3 regions of the Paenibacillus sp. FSL K6-2524 genome follow, and region 2 is predicted to be linked to each of the others. Evidence: predicted binding sites of a transcription regulator. Region 2 holds the regulator's gene; each other region holds the start of a gene.

Region 1 (4,296 bases), 1.1 Mb from region 2:
GAGGATGTAGTCTCAATCGCTCTATCTGCCGTTTGATCGCTGCCCCACCAATAAGGGCTTGGACTTGAACACCCAGTGCTTCTCCATACTTCTCTGCTTCTCTAAGTATCTGTATAGCTAGTTCCTGGGTAGGTGCAAGAATCAATCCTTGCAACGTCTTCTCCTCAGGATTTATTCTCTGCAACAATGGTAGAAGATAAGCCAGCGTCTTCCCAGTTCCCGTCTGCGACTGGGCAAGCACATCACGACCTTCCAAAGCAGCAGGAATCGTCTCCGCCTGTACCGGTGACGGTTCAATAATACCGTACTCTGCCAGTTTAGCCGCAAGCGGCTCGCTGATCCCGAGTCCAGCAAAAGTAATCATTGTCATTTATATTCATCCTTTATTCAATAGTAGTCTCGTAAGCGTAGTTGTAATAAGGACACGAGCTGTCTCTGCTTCCTCGCCCACTTCTAGAAGTGCGGTAATCAAGAGGCGAAGAAACCGTTTGAATCTGGAGAAGCGTCAGCGTTCGTCTTTGCAGTCGGATTATTACCATTTCCGGTTAATTAAATCAAATAATCCAACTGCAACAACGATCGAAGGATCAAATGGTATTCATAGCTGTAATTTTCTCACCGCACTTCTAGAAATCATTATTTTCATTATATGTCATAAACCCAAGCTACACCAAATGATAATCAAAAGCAGCAAGAGAACGAGCAAATGGACCAGGCAAGGATATTCCCTTTGCCCAGTCCAATTATCAAAAAATCATTCTGTAATTATATTTACTTTGCTACCTCTTGACCCGCAATCCGACCAAAAGTGATAACATCAGAAATGGCATTTCCGCCCAGACGGTTAGCACCGTGAACAACTCCCGTCACTTCTCCCGCAGCGTATAATCCAGGAATAATCTCGCCTTCCGTCGTCAGAACATGTGCCTTTGTATCAATAACCAATCCACCCATTGTATGATGGACCGATGGAACCGCTTTTTGAATATAATATGGACCTTTTTCCAGCGACACTAACCCGCCGCGATGGTTGTAATCAAGATCCTTACCTGTCTTCGCATACTCATTAACTTTACTAATAGTCTCTTTCAATGTCTTTGCATCAACTTTGAAAAAATTAGCTGCATCTTCAATAGTGTCAGCCTTATAGAGTAGCCCTTCCTTAATTAATTGTTCATATTCATCTTTATGGACTTCGATCGTCTTACCGATATCGGCGATTTCCTGATTCCAGAATTGGTATGCGTAGCGGCCTTCTTGTGCCAGAATAGCCTTAGATATTACATCCCGTCGTTCCAATTCCTCCACAAACCGTGTTCCCCCTTGGTTAATCAATATCGCACCATCGAACCGAGAATCGGCCACAAGTGAGATCACACCAGTAATCGGGTTACAAATCGGATAAGTTTGTATATTCTCCATGTTCGTAATATCTGCGTTAATTTCTTGTGCCATGATAATTCCATCACCGGTCGTTCCTTGCGTGTCCGTAGACATATAGCTCTCATCCAACTCAGGATTATATTTCTTACGCATCTCTATATTAGAGCCAAATCCGCCGGTCGCCATTATAACGCCTTTGTTAGCGCGGAAGGTCACTTTTTGACCATTCGTACTAGCTTCAACTCCGACTACTCTACCGCTCTCATCTGTCAGCAGTTGCTCAGCCTTCATGTTCGTCTTTATAGTAATTCCAAGTTCTCCAGCCTTGGTCTTAAGCTTAGTAATCAATTCCGCTCCTGTATGACCGACAGGAATAAGTGCACGTTTACGAGAATGCCCCCCGAACTGGAAGAGGTGATCTGGTAAGAACTCAACTTTTACCACGTCACGTAACCATTCGGCTGAACCCAGTGATTTCTCGGATAGAATCTTTACGATTTCAGGTTGGCCCAGATTATCGCCACCCTTCATCGTATCCTCATAAAATAATTCTGCGCTATCATCGGTTATACCAAGTGCATGCTGAACCCAGTTATCAGGAGCATTCATCTCCCCACCGGAGATTAGCGTGTTGCCACCAACTGTCGGCATCTTCTCCAATATAACTACACTTTTCCCTGCCTCTCCTGCTTCGAGTGCGGCACTAAATCCGGCACCACCCGCACCGATAACGACGACGTCGTATGTTTGCTCCGACTCTTCAGTCTGTTTAGTGTCTGCTACTGCGCTGCCTGCTACCAGTGCAATCCCCGATTTAACGATCGCATCCTGAATCGCATCTAGATATCCTTTACTTGTCACACTAGATCCGCTAATAACATCCACTTCTACGCTATTAGCCTGCATCACGGTTTCCTTCAACTGAGTATATACAGGCTCCGCGAGAACTTCATTTTCCTTCTGTTCCAGAACCTTCACTTCGATAATTTTCCCATCCATAAAGCTTACCTCAACTTTTATGTCTCCGTGTTTCCCACTACCTACCCCAATCGCAGTCGTCGTTCCATCAGCTGCTTCCTTTGAGTTTTTCTTAGAGCCGCAAGCGGTCATCGTGAATATAAGCGCCAGCACCATAATAATTGATAATATTCTTCCCGTGTGTCTTCTCATAGTTCCTCCCCTGATACTTATACTAGAATTTTTATATTGTGAAAAAATGTACAATGTTTATTGTAGGGGATAAACCACTAAAAGTATTTGCACATTTCAGTTTTTCTTTATACATTTTGGACAAGTGATTCTTTTCATTTGAAGCTTGCGTACAACATGATGTAATAAAGACATGAACTCTATACAACGAAAAATTACGTATTACGCCGGGGGATGCTTTCTCTTACTGTTTCTGGCGCTGTCGGGCGCCATTTACTTAGAGATGGAACGAACAGTCATCCCACTCAACGAATCTCTGACTCAGCAAATCGTGAATGCCCGGAGTGAACAAATATCTTATTGGTTTCAGCAGCGGATCGGAGAAGTTGAAATGCTTGCCACACTTGCGGCAGATCACCACTGGACTCGGGATGAACTGTTACTCGAAAGTCGCAAGCTAGAGCAAAGGCGCGGTAATGACTACGAGTCCATTCGGATCGTTGATCTAAAAGGAAATTCTTGGACATCTGATAGTGAGTCGTTCTCTATACTAACGCGAGACTATTATAAGGATCTTATTTCGTCGCATGCTCCCTACGTTGTTAGCAATGTTATTGTTTCCAAAGCTAACGAAGCAGAAATAGTCGTCATTCTATACCGCATTGAACCGCTTGTGAATGAAGATGTAGCATACATTGCAGCCGCTGTTCCCATCGGTAAAATGAAAGAGATCGCCCAAGACATTTTGGTTTATGACGGCAGGGGATGGCTTATAGTAAATTCCGAATCCCCAAATCTAGAAGGCAACAAAGCTTCCCTTTCGACCTTTACAGCTTCGATCGCTGGTGTTCCGGGTTGGAAACTCATCTTTCAAGTGCCGAGATCCCAACTTTCCCAAGGTATGATAAGGACCCAATGGTCGGCTCTTATAGTGGGAAGCGTAGTAGGTATCTTCTTTTTGATCCTCGTCATATTGCTGGGATCCTCCATAGCACGACCAATACAAACGCTACGTCAATTGATGAGACAAGTGGAAAACGGCGACTGGAACGTGCGTTCCAATGATCAGCGACGCGATGAAATTGGAGAGTTAGGGCGTAGCTTCAATCAAATGCTCAAGAACCTATACCAATCCCAGCAAGAGAAGAAGGAAATGGAACTACAAATGATTCACGAACAGATTAAACCCCATTTTCTGTACAATACACTGGATACGATCCAATGGATGGCTGCAAGTCATGAGGCGGACGATGTGGTTGAAATCGTAGAATCCCTTAGTACTTATTTCCGGCTCGGGCTGGGCAGTGGCAATCAATTTGCAACACTGGGGCAAGAATTTCAACATGTCGAGAGCTATTTGAATATTCAATGTGTTCGATATGAAGATATTCTGGAGTATGAACTGCGTTATGACGATCATTTGGAACAACATCAAATCATTCGTTTCATCCTTCAACCAATCGTTGAAAATGCAATTTATCACGGAATCAAGCCTCTGGCGGACCGGAAAAGTAAAATATCAATTAGTGCTTATGAACGAGGAGATCAACTGATAGTCAGCGTCGAGAATAACGGAGTCGACATCCCTGAATCAAGACTTGCGTCACTTCAGGAGACAGTGCGAAACGGAAAAAAAGATAGAAACGGAGAGATCGGTTTCGGTCTGTATAGTGTCAGCCACCGTATCAAACTTGCTTATGGTGAACTCTATGGTTTGCAGATAAGTAGTGGACAAGGGATAACCCGTATGACGTTAAATATGCC
Region 2 (4,296 bases):
AACGGAGACCGGGGACGATGAGGAACTCAACATGGGGAATCGTGGGGGGGACTTCTGGGAGACTGTGGCTAGTGAGTCGGACTCCTGTCTGGGTCGTTCCTGTCCTTGGTTCCGCAAATGCTTCTATCATCGTGCTAAGCATGAGGCTGGTATCGCTGATGTAGTCATTACTAACCATTCCAAATTGTTCACAGATATTCAAGCGGGACATCAATTGCTTCCTAGCTATGAGCGATTGGTTATTGACGAAGCTCATCATTTAGAAGACGTAGCCGGAAAGCATCTGGGCCTTCAATTAAAGTACTTTACTGTTGTGCATACTTTGACACGTCTGTTCAAAGATAGTAAGACAGGACAACTTCCGAGTCTTAGAAGCGCCCTTCAGAATACGAAGAGTGAAAAGTCATCAGAGTGGTGTTCTATTATTGATGGCTTATATCGTTCTCTGCTGGATGTGAAAGAGAGCTGGGATAAGCTCAGCGAAATGCTCTTCGTGCTCATGCCTGACCGCAGTGATGCAGCTCCAGGAGATCCTGGACAGTTCGTTCTTCGGTTACTTCCAAATAGGAAGCCCAAGGAATGGGATGCTATTGAAGCATTGGAGAATCAGATTTATGTTATTCTGAGCGATGTGCTTCGCAAGGGAGAACGCATGCTAGGTGAGATTAGGGAAGAGCCAGATGATTACGGATCTGAAGGTTTAATGACGGATATCAGTGGATTATTCAAAGATATCGCAAACGAGCGTGATGGTTTGCGTTCTTTCATCAAACTGGATGACGAGGATACGGTGTACTGGATCGAAGGCAATGGTAATTACCGTAGTCGATCATTACAGATCTTTGCTGTTCCAATTGATGTGAGCGCCCAATTAAAATCGTATTTCTTTGATAAGAAGAAGAGTGTAGTGATGACTTCGGCGACATTGTCGGTCGATAAATCATTTCAATATATGATTGAACAGCTTGGACTTCAGGAGGCTGCCTCCGAAGATAGATTGGTTACTTCAGTGCTTCCATCTCCATTTAATTACCGTGATCAAGCACTCCTAGTAATTCCAAGGGATTTCCCGAGTGTTAAGGGGAGCGTAGGAGATGATCATTTTGTCAATACGCTTGTGCAGTCTTTAGCAGACACTGCAACTGTAACACAAGGTCGAATGTTGGTGTTGTTTACCTCTTATCGAATGTTACGGCAAGTGTATGATCCTCTTAAGGAACTGCTGTCTCAACGGGGAATTACGGTAATAGGCCAAGGGATGGATAGTGGTAATCGTAGTAAGTTAACTCGCAGGTTTCAAGGGCAGAGTGCTTCCGTTCTGCTTGGAACGAGTAGTTTCTGGGAAGGTGTAGACATTCCAGGTGAAGCTTTAACCAGCTTGGCAATTGTCCGTTTACCTTTCCAACCTCCCAACCATCCGTTGATTGAAGCGAAGAGTGAGCGACTTCAGAAGGAGAAGAAGAATCCCTTTATGAAGTTGTCTGTGCCGCAGGCGGTTATCCGCTTTAAGCAAGGTTTTGGACGGCTGGTCCGTTCTTCGCAAGACCGTGGAATTGTGGTTGTTTATGATACGCGCATCTTGGAATCCTACTACGGAAAATACTTTTTATATTCATTACCCGGACCGAAGATGGAGCATATGCCACTTGAACAGATGGTTCCACGTATTTCGGAATGGCTGGTCGCTGAAGAACAACAAGGTTCTTCTTTATCAGATTAGGAGGAAAAATGCATGAAATCAGAAAAAATATCGGATGCCGTGGTACGAAGATTACCCGTTTACTTACGTTTTCTAAATCAATTAAGTCAAAGGGAAGTACCTACAGTTTCCTCACAAGAGTTGGGTCAGAAACTGGCACTCAATCCGGCACAAATTCGTAAGGATCTTGCCTATTTTGGTGATTTCGGTCGTAAAGGGATTGGATACGACGTTTCTTATCTGATTGAGAAAATTCGTCAAATTTTAAACTTGGACCAACAAATTAATGTAGCTTTGGTCGGAGCTGGTAACTTGGGACAAGCGCTTTCCAATTACAATGCTTACTTGAAGGATAATATGAAAATTGTGAGTATTTTTGATGCCTTTCCGTCGAAGATTGGTAGCAAAATCAATAATATTACGGTACAACCAATAGAGGAACTAGTAGAATCGGTCAAACAGAATAATATCCGAATCGGGATTATTACAGTTCCGGATACAGAGGCGCAGCGAGTAGCTGATGTTCTAGTAGCCGCTGGGGTAGAAGCGATTCTCAATTTCGCTCCTACAATTCTGAAGGTCCCACCTGAGGTGCGTATTCATGCGGCCGATTTTACAACGGACCTCCTGAGTTTAGCCTATTATTTGAATGGAAAGGAAACAGAATTAGATGAGTCATAAGTGGTTAATTAAAAATGGGACGATAGCGGTAATGGACGATGCACGTCCCGTAGTTAATGGTTATATGTTGGTTGAGGGAGATACGATAACGTATATTGGTGAGGAACGTCCTGAAGGTGCAGAAGGAGCAGAAATTTTTGATGGAGCAGGCCTTCTCTTCCTTCCAGGTTTGGTAAATACGCACGGACATGCGGCGATGTCACTGTTACGTGGGTATGGGGATGATCTTGCCCTACAAGTTTGGCTTCAAGATAAAATGTGGCCTATGGAGGCTAAATTTACAGGTAGTGATGTGTATTGGGGGACTTCATTGTCCGTGCTTGAAATGCTAAAAGGTGGGACGACGACCTTTCTAGATATGTATGACCATATGGACCAAGTGGCCAAAGTAGTAGAAGAATCGGGTATACGTGCTGTTCTTATGCGTGGTGCAATTGGGTTCTGCTCTGAAGATGAACAACGCCAGAAGTTAAATGAAGCTGTTGGATTTGCTCGTGACTGGCATGGTAAAGCAGACGGGCGGATCACAACGATGCTCTCACCACATTCACCTTATACTTGTGCACCTAATTTCTTCGAGAAATTTGTTCAGGCAGCCCACGATCTTAACTTGCCGTTACATACGCATATGTCGGAGACTAAGACTGAAGTGGAACAAAATGTGAGTAATTATGGCGTACGACCGGTTCAACATTTACTCAATATGGGTATGTTCTCTCGTCCATCACTGGTTGCACATGCTGTGCATTTGAACGATGAGGAGATCGAAATTCTGGCAGCACATCAAGTAGGAGTATCCCATAATCCAGGTAGCAATCTAAAGCTCGCTAGCGGTGTTGCTCGAGTGCCTGAATTACTCAAAGCGGGTGTTACCGTTTCACTTGGTACAGATGGTGCTGCTAGCAATAATAACCTTGATATGTTTGAGGAAATCCGGTTGGCTGCATTGATTCATAAAGGGGTATCTGGTGATCCAACTGCTGTACCGGCATTACAAGCACTCAAGATGGGTACAGAGTATGGTGCTAAGTCAGTTTTCTTACAGGATACGGGCAAATTGGCCCAGGGAATGAAGGCCGATTTTATTGCTCTGAATACGGAGCAGGCTCATTTTCTGCCAAGAACCGATTATATTTCTCATGCAGTGTATTCGGCCGGAGCGAAAGATGTGGAGCATGTTTGGGTGAACGGCAAACAAGTGATTAAGAATGGTGCTGCGCTGACTATTGACGAAGAAAAAGTGCGTTATGAAGCGCAAGCAGCTTATGAAGGATTGTTATCTCGTTAATTCGTCGTCATAGCTCAAACAAGTCATTAACGGGGAGTGGAAGAGAAGGTTGAAGAAGAAAACCAAATGGATACTAATCTCTATCCTAACCCTGCTGCTCGTGCTCTTTGGTCTTCACCGTTTCTATATCTATATCCAACAGGATTTGTGGAGCGGCGAGCAAGCCGCGGTAGTACGAGCACAGCAGGAAGCCGGTATTAGCGATGTTAAGAAAGTATATAAATCGGTTTGGGATGAAGTGTGCTGGGTTGTAGAAGGTAAGGATGAATCGGGGCAAGCAGTCATGGTATGGATTCAAGAAGGAAAAGAATCCCGAGTAGTCCCTCTCTCAGAAGGAACAACGGAAGCCCAGGTCAAAGCGATCATACATGAACGCTTTCCGGAAATTGATATTGTAAGATTGGTTCCTGGAATTTATAACGATCAATTAGTGTGGCAGTTATTTTATAAAGAGAACGCACATCATTATTATCGTTTCTACAATTTCAGCAGCGGCGAACCACTCTCTGAGGTGTTTACACTACCGAATCGCTAGGTAATTACATTTAAATAAGCCATGTGCACGAATGTTGATAATGAACATTTTGCACATGGCTTATTTTTGTGGTGTATGCATAGTTTAAACTGC
Region 3 (4,296 bases), 3.7 Mb from region 2:
TACCGACTTTAATCGCTGTCCCGCCTAGGTCAACGCCAATGTAGATTTTTTCAGACATTTCACAAGCCACCTTTTTCATTAATAATTTGTTTATTCCTACGTACCAACTATAAGCGAACCCTCCCATTCGGTCAATAGAAGACGACAATCAGAAACCCAGTAATCATAAGGCTTTAAGGGAATGATCTAGATCACATATAGGCAAAAAAACACCCCCTAAATCTCGCAAAGAGCGAGCATAAAGGCGGTGTATTCGGTGCTTAAGACATGATCCGTTTCTGTCCTTCTAGTGCGCGAATTGGGGCGATGTTCTGTGTAAATTCCAAGGTCCCCATATATTGGTCGTCTTCGCCACGAATAGCAAAATATCGGATATAGATAAATTTATCCCCCATCGCGATCCAGAAGTCTTCCGCATCTTTTTTGCCTGACTTAAAGTCAGCCAGCAACTCATTGACGATATGCACACTTTGAGGTGGGTGGCAATTCTGAACCGTCCGTCCGATCACCGCTTTAGTACGAGCGAAAATCCGTTCTTTACCATGTGAGAAATAACGAACTACATCATTCTCGTCGATAAACGTCAAATCTATCGGTAGGTGATTCATTATTCCTTCCAACTGCGCTAAGGATAATATTCCCGTATCAAACTTGATGAAGCCTTGGCGTAACTGATCAGCGTCACCCGCTTGTTCTGCTTCCTCTGAGCTCACTGTTCCGAGATCAGGCGAAGAGGCGCGCTCTGGAACCCATTTCGCCTCTGGAGTTGTTAGGCAAAAGCCAATTTCGTCGCTCTCCTCTGCAATCTTTACCCACTCGTCCTCAGTCAATTTACCTAGCGCCATCGGAATTAGAATATTCTCTTCTTTAAAGACCATTTCATTTACTTCCGAAATAATCCGAGTCAAGTCCATACTAAGGGTCTCTTTGTCACCATCATATTTCATTAGTTTACCTTTGACTTCCTTAATCATCGCGCGGATCGCATCATCGACACCCCACATGACCTTCGTCGGACCGTATATACCGTACTTCTCCAAATAAGGGAACAATAAGTTTTCTTTGCGGCTATAGTGCTTGTCGATATCCAATAGTAGATTTAAATCCTCTATCAATTTATAAATGATTTCGGCATTATCATCCTCACGGAACTTGTCGCTATGCAGTTCTAGCTTGAAGTTGACCAGTCGCTCAAGCTCACGGTTCTCCAACTTAAATGTGTGCACTGGATGACCCGGTTGTTCCTCCGGCTTCGAAGGGCGATGAATCTCTTCAATCGATCCTTTGAAAATTGCGGTATGCACGGAGCAAAGTCGCTGCACTTCGGATACCGGAATCCCCTCTTCCTCCATCAGCATGTGCTCCATGGCCGATATTTCCTCGACTGTCACATCGCCTACAGCTTCCTGAAACCGCGCCTTCACCTCTTCAACGCTCTTCCCTGCATGCAGATCCTTCATAATTTCCTTCAACATCTCTTGGCGGCGTCCTTGTTCTGGCACCGTATATTCACGGTTATTAATTAATTCGCTCATGATTGTTCCTCCTAAAAGTTTTGTTAGCGTTACTTCTATGAATATGGTTCGGACAAAACTTACTTCGTAAGCATAAACCTAGTTTTGTTAGCGTTACTTCTATGAATATGGTTCGGACAAAACTTAAAAGCTCATTCCTCTATCTCATACCCTCGCACGCGAAATATCGATTTGATGTGTTCAAGATCTATTTTTTTAAGCTTAGCTCCTTTGGGAATGGTCATGAAACGTCCAGCGCTCTGCAGCATCCCCGGTTTGGCCAACTGTTCAAAACCCAGCTCCACCATGATGTTCATAATCTCAGGATCGGCTGAACACAGTTCATATACGGTTTTACGCAAATCAATGAGTTTAACCATAGAATCCCACCTGACTTTATTGATAATCTTTCTCAATCAAAAAGTAACACAGACAAGAACACGACCTTGTGATTACAGTCACAAGTATAAGAATGTTTGTAAAAGGGAGTTTATTTTTAGACATAAATTTGCAAGAATGATAGATGTGAAGAATCGGAGGGATCAAATTATGACTAATACAAGTTTGCTATATATTGAAGACGACCTTGAAATCGGTGACTGGGTCTGCAGGAATCTACAGGAACGTGGATACGGTGTAACTTGGCTAACCAGTGGGGAGCGTGCTTTGGAAGAGGCTTCTTCTAACCAGCTCGTCATCTTAGATGTCATGCTTCCAGGACTAGATGGATTCACTGTAGGGCAACGACTTAAGAAACAGTATCCTTTGCTTCCCATTCTGATGCTATCCGCCCGAACTTCTATAGATGATAAGTTACAGGGGCTGCAATTCGCAGATGATTATTTAACCAAGCCTTTTCATCCTGATGAATTGATTGCACGCATTGAGGTGTTACTAAGGAGAACAGGATCTCCATCACCTGAACCGCTCAAAATCAAACATCTACTTTTTCATGAGAAGGAGAATAGGATTGTAAATCAAGATACGGGCGAAGAGATCATTTTGACGGGTAAGCAATTTAATATTTTCAACTATCTACTACGTCATTTGGGACAAATTATGACGAAGGAGCAAATTTACGAGGCAGTATGGGGAGACACTTATCTGGACGGAGACAAAACTTTGATGGTACATATTCGCCATTTGCGAGAAAAGCTTGAACACGATCCCGCTGTTCCCGAGATTATTGAGACTATCCGGGGTATCGGCTATCGGGTAAGACCATGAGATTAAGACCATTTCAAAAGTACCGAAGCTCACTGCTAACCAGGTTTATCCTAATTATTGCTGTAGCCCTACTGTTCATACCTGTACTCATTCCGATCAGCCTTATTGCCTCTTGGGGAGTGAATCGTATCCTTTATCCCATGCCCAAGGTCGAAAGAAACCCTGTCTATCAATCCGGGAAAGAATTGGAGTCTCTATGGCACAAGGAAGCCCTAGCGCTCTCCACATCGACACCTGAAGAAATAAATAAACGGTTAGAAGAACTAAAGACCATGTACCCCGACGCATCTCTCTTCTGGGTCGATCAGACAGGAACAACTCGCCTTCAATTACCACAACAAGAAACGTTACCTTTGAAATGGTCCATATCGGATGCAATCACCTTTATGAAACAACGAGTTGACGCCGATCCATTTACAATCGTGGCCTTTATCGATGGAGAAGAAGAACCTGGGCGAGGGTTCATGGTGTTTGAACTGCCTCGTAAGTTTATGAATATAGTTTCTGAGGATCGGCCAAGTGATACCCGTTTCTTATTTGGTTTCTTCTCATTAATGCTCATATTCTTCATTCTCTTATCGTACTTCTTCTTCCGAGACATCCGGCTCCGACTACTGCGACTCGAAGCCGCTATGACGCATACTGGGGAGAACGGGGTTCCCGCTCTGATTCAGGAGGGAAGACCCGATGAAATTGGGCGCTTAGAGACTGCATTTAACCACATGGTTGACGAACTGAATGACAGCCAGAAACGGGAGCAAGAGGAAGAAAATCTTCGCAAAAGCTTAATCAGTAATCTATCACATGACCTGCGGACGCCACTTACGGTGCTGGCCAGCCATCTTTATTCCATTTCCAAAGAACCACTGTCAGAGCAGGGACGACACTCTCTCTTCCTCATGGAGACGAAGATTGGAGATCTGGATGGTCTGATCGACCACCTACTTTCCTATAACTTACTCGCCAGTGGCCGATACGCCTTGTCACTAGAGAGGCAAGATATACTGCGAATCGTACGAGAAAGTGCAGCAGCCTGGTATCCTGTATGGGAGAAGGCGGGCATCGGGGCCGATATCAACCTCCCCGATGAACCTCTACATTGGAACGTAGATGGACAAGGACTACGCCGCGTACTGGATAACTTGTTTCAGAATCTCGTTCGCCATGCTAGCGGTGGTTGTTATGTCGGAATTAGCTTGACCAAGTGGCGAGGAACAGTAGCACTCGTTATATCCGACCAGGGTCCAGGTATGAGAAGTACTTCCCCTGCTAAGGGCGCTGGGCTGGGGCTTCCCATCGTCGACCTTCTACTGCAGGAGATGGGGCTTATCCGGGACACAGAGTCTTCGAGTGAGGGGACAACGATCTATATTTATCCAGTCTAGCGATTAATAGTTGCCGACGTTCTATTTTGTCTGATTACTCTGTTTTAGAGGGAAAAACTTCCGTTAATTTTTGCGGAACTCTGCTCCCTTCCACTTTAGCTGGAAATCGTCCATCTATTTTTACTGGATTCGAAGATTGTTGCTCCCAAGCACCAAATCAGAAGGATAAA

What was found. Region 2 encodes Rex, which represses fermentation and respiration genes when NADH is low (regulators of the CRP and FNR family bind a similar motif). Its sites were predicted from a motif close to TTGTGAAATATTTCACAA; they were not measured.
Region 1: NST85_RS23475 (flavocytochrome c) is a predicted target of Rex. The motif match lies at 2,590-2,607, and genes of this name have one in related genera.
Region 3: NST85_RS01005 (DUF1858 domain-containing protein) is a predicted target of Rex. The motif match lies at 1,961-1,978, and genes of this name have one in related genera.

The regions. Positions count from the first base shown of each region.
Region 1 covers NZ_JBBOSP010000001.1:5,077,064-5,081,359, forward strand. The annotation lists gene NST85_RS23470 (DEAD/DEAH box helicase) at 1-370, opposite strand, end outside; gene NST85_RS23475 (flavocytochrome c) at 772-2,553, opposite strand; gene NST85_RS23480 (sensor histidine kinase) at 2,726-4,296, shown strand, end outside.
Region 2 covers NZ_JBBOSP010000001.1:3,948,318-3,952,613, reverse strand. The annotation lists gene dinG (ATP-dependent DNA helicase DinG) at 1-1,720, shown strand, start outside; gene NST85_RS18080 (redox-sensing transcriptional repressor Rex) at 1,733-2,380, shown strand; gene NST85_RS18075 (amidohydrolase) at 2,370-3,668, shown strand; gene NST85_RS18070 (cell wall elongation regulator TseB-like domain-containing protein) at 3,718-4,203, shown strand.
Region 3 covers NZ_JBBOSP010000001.1:216,651-220,946, reverse strand. The annotation lists gene NST85_RS01015 (ROK family glucokinase) at 1-58, opposite strand, end outside; gene NST85_RS01010 (DUF438 domain-containing protein) at 261-1,535, opposite strand; gene NST85_RS01005 (DUF1858 domain-containing protein) at 1,667-1,894, opposite strand; gene NST85_RS01000 (response regulator transcription factor) at 2,064-2,741, shown strand; gene NST85_RS00995 (sensor histidine kinase) at 2,738-4,126, shown strand.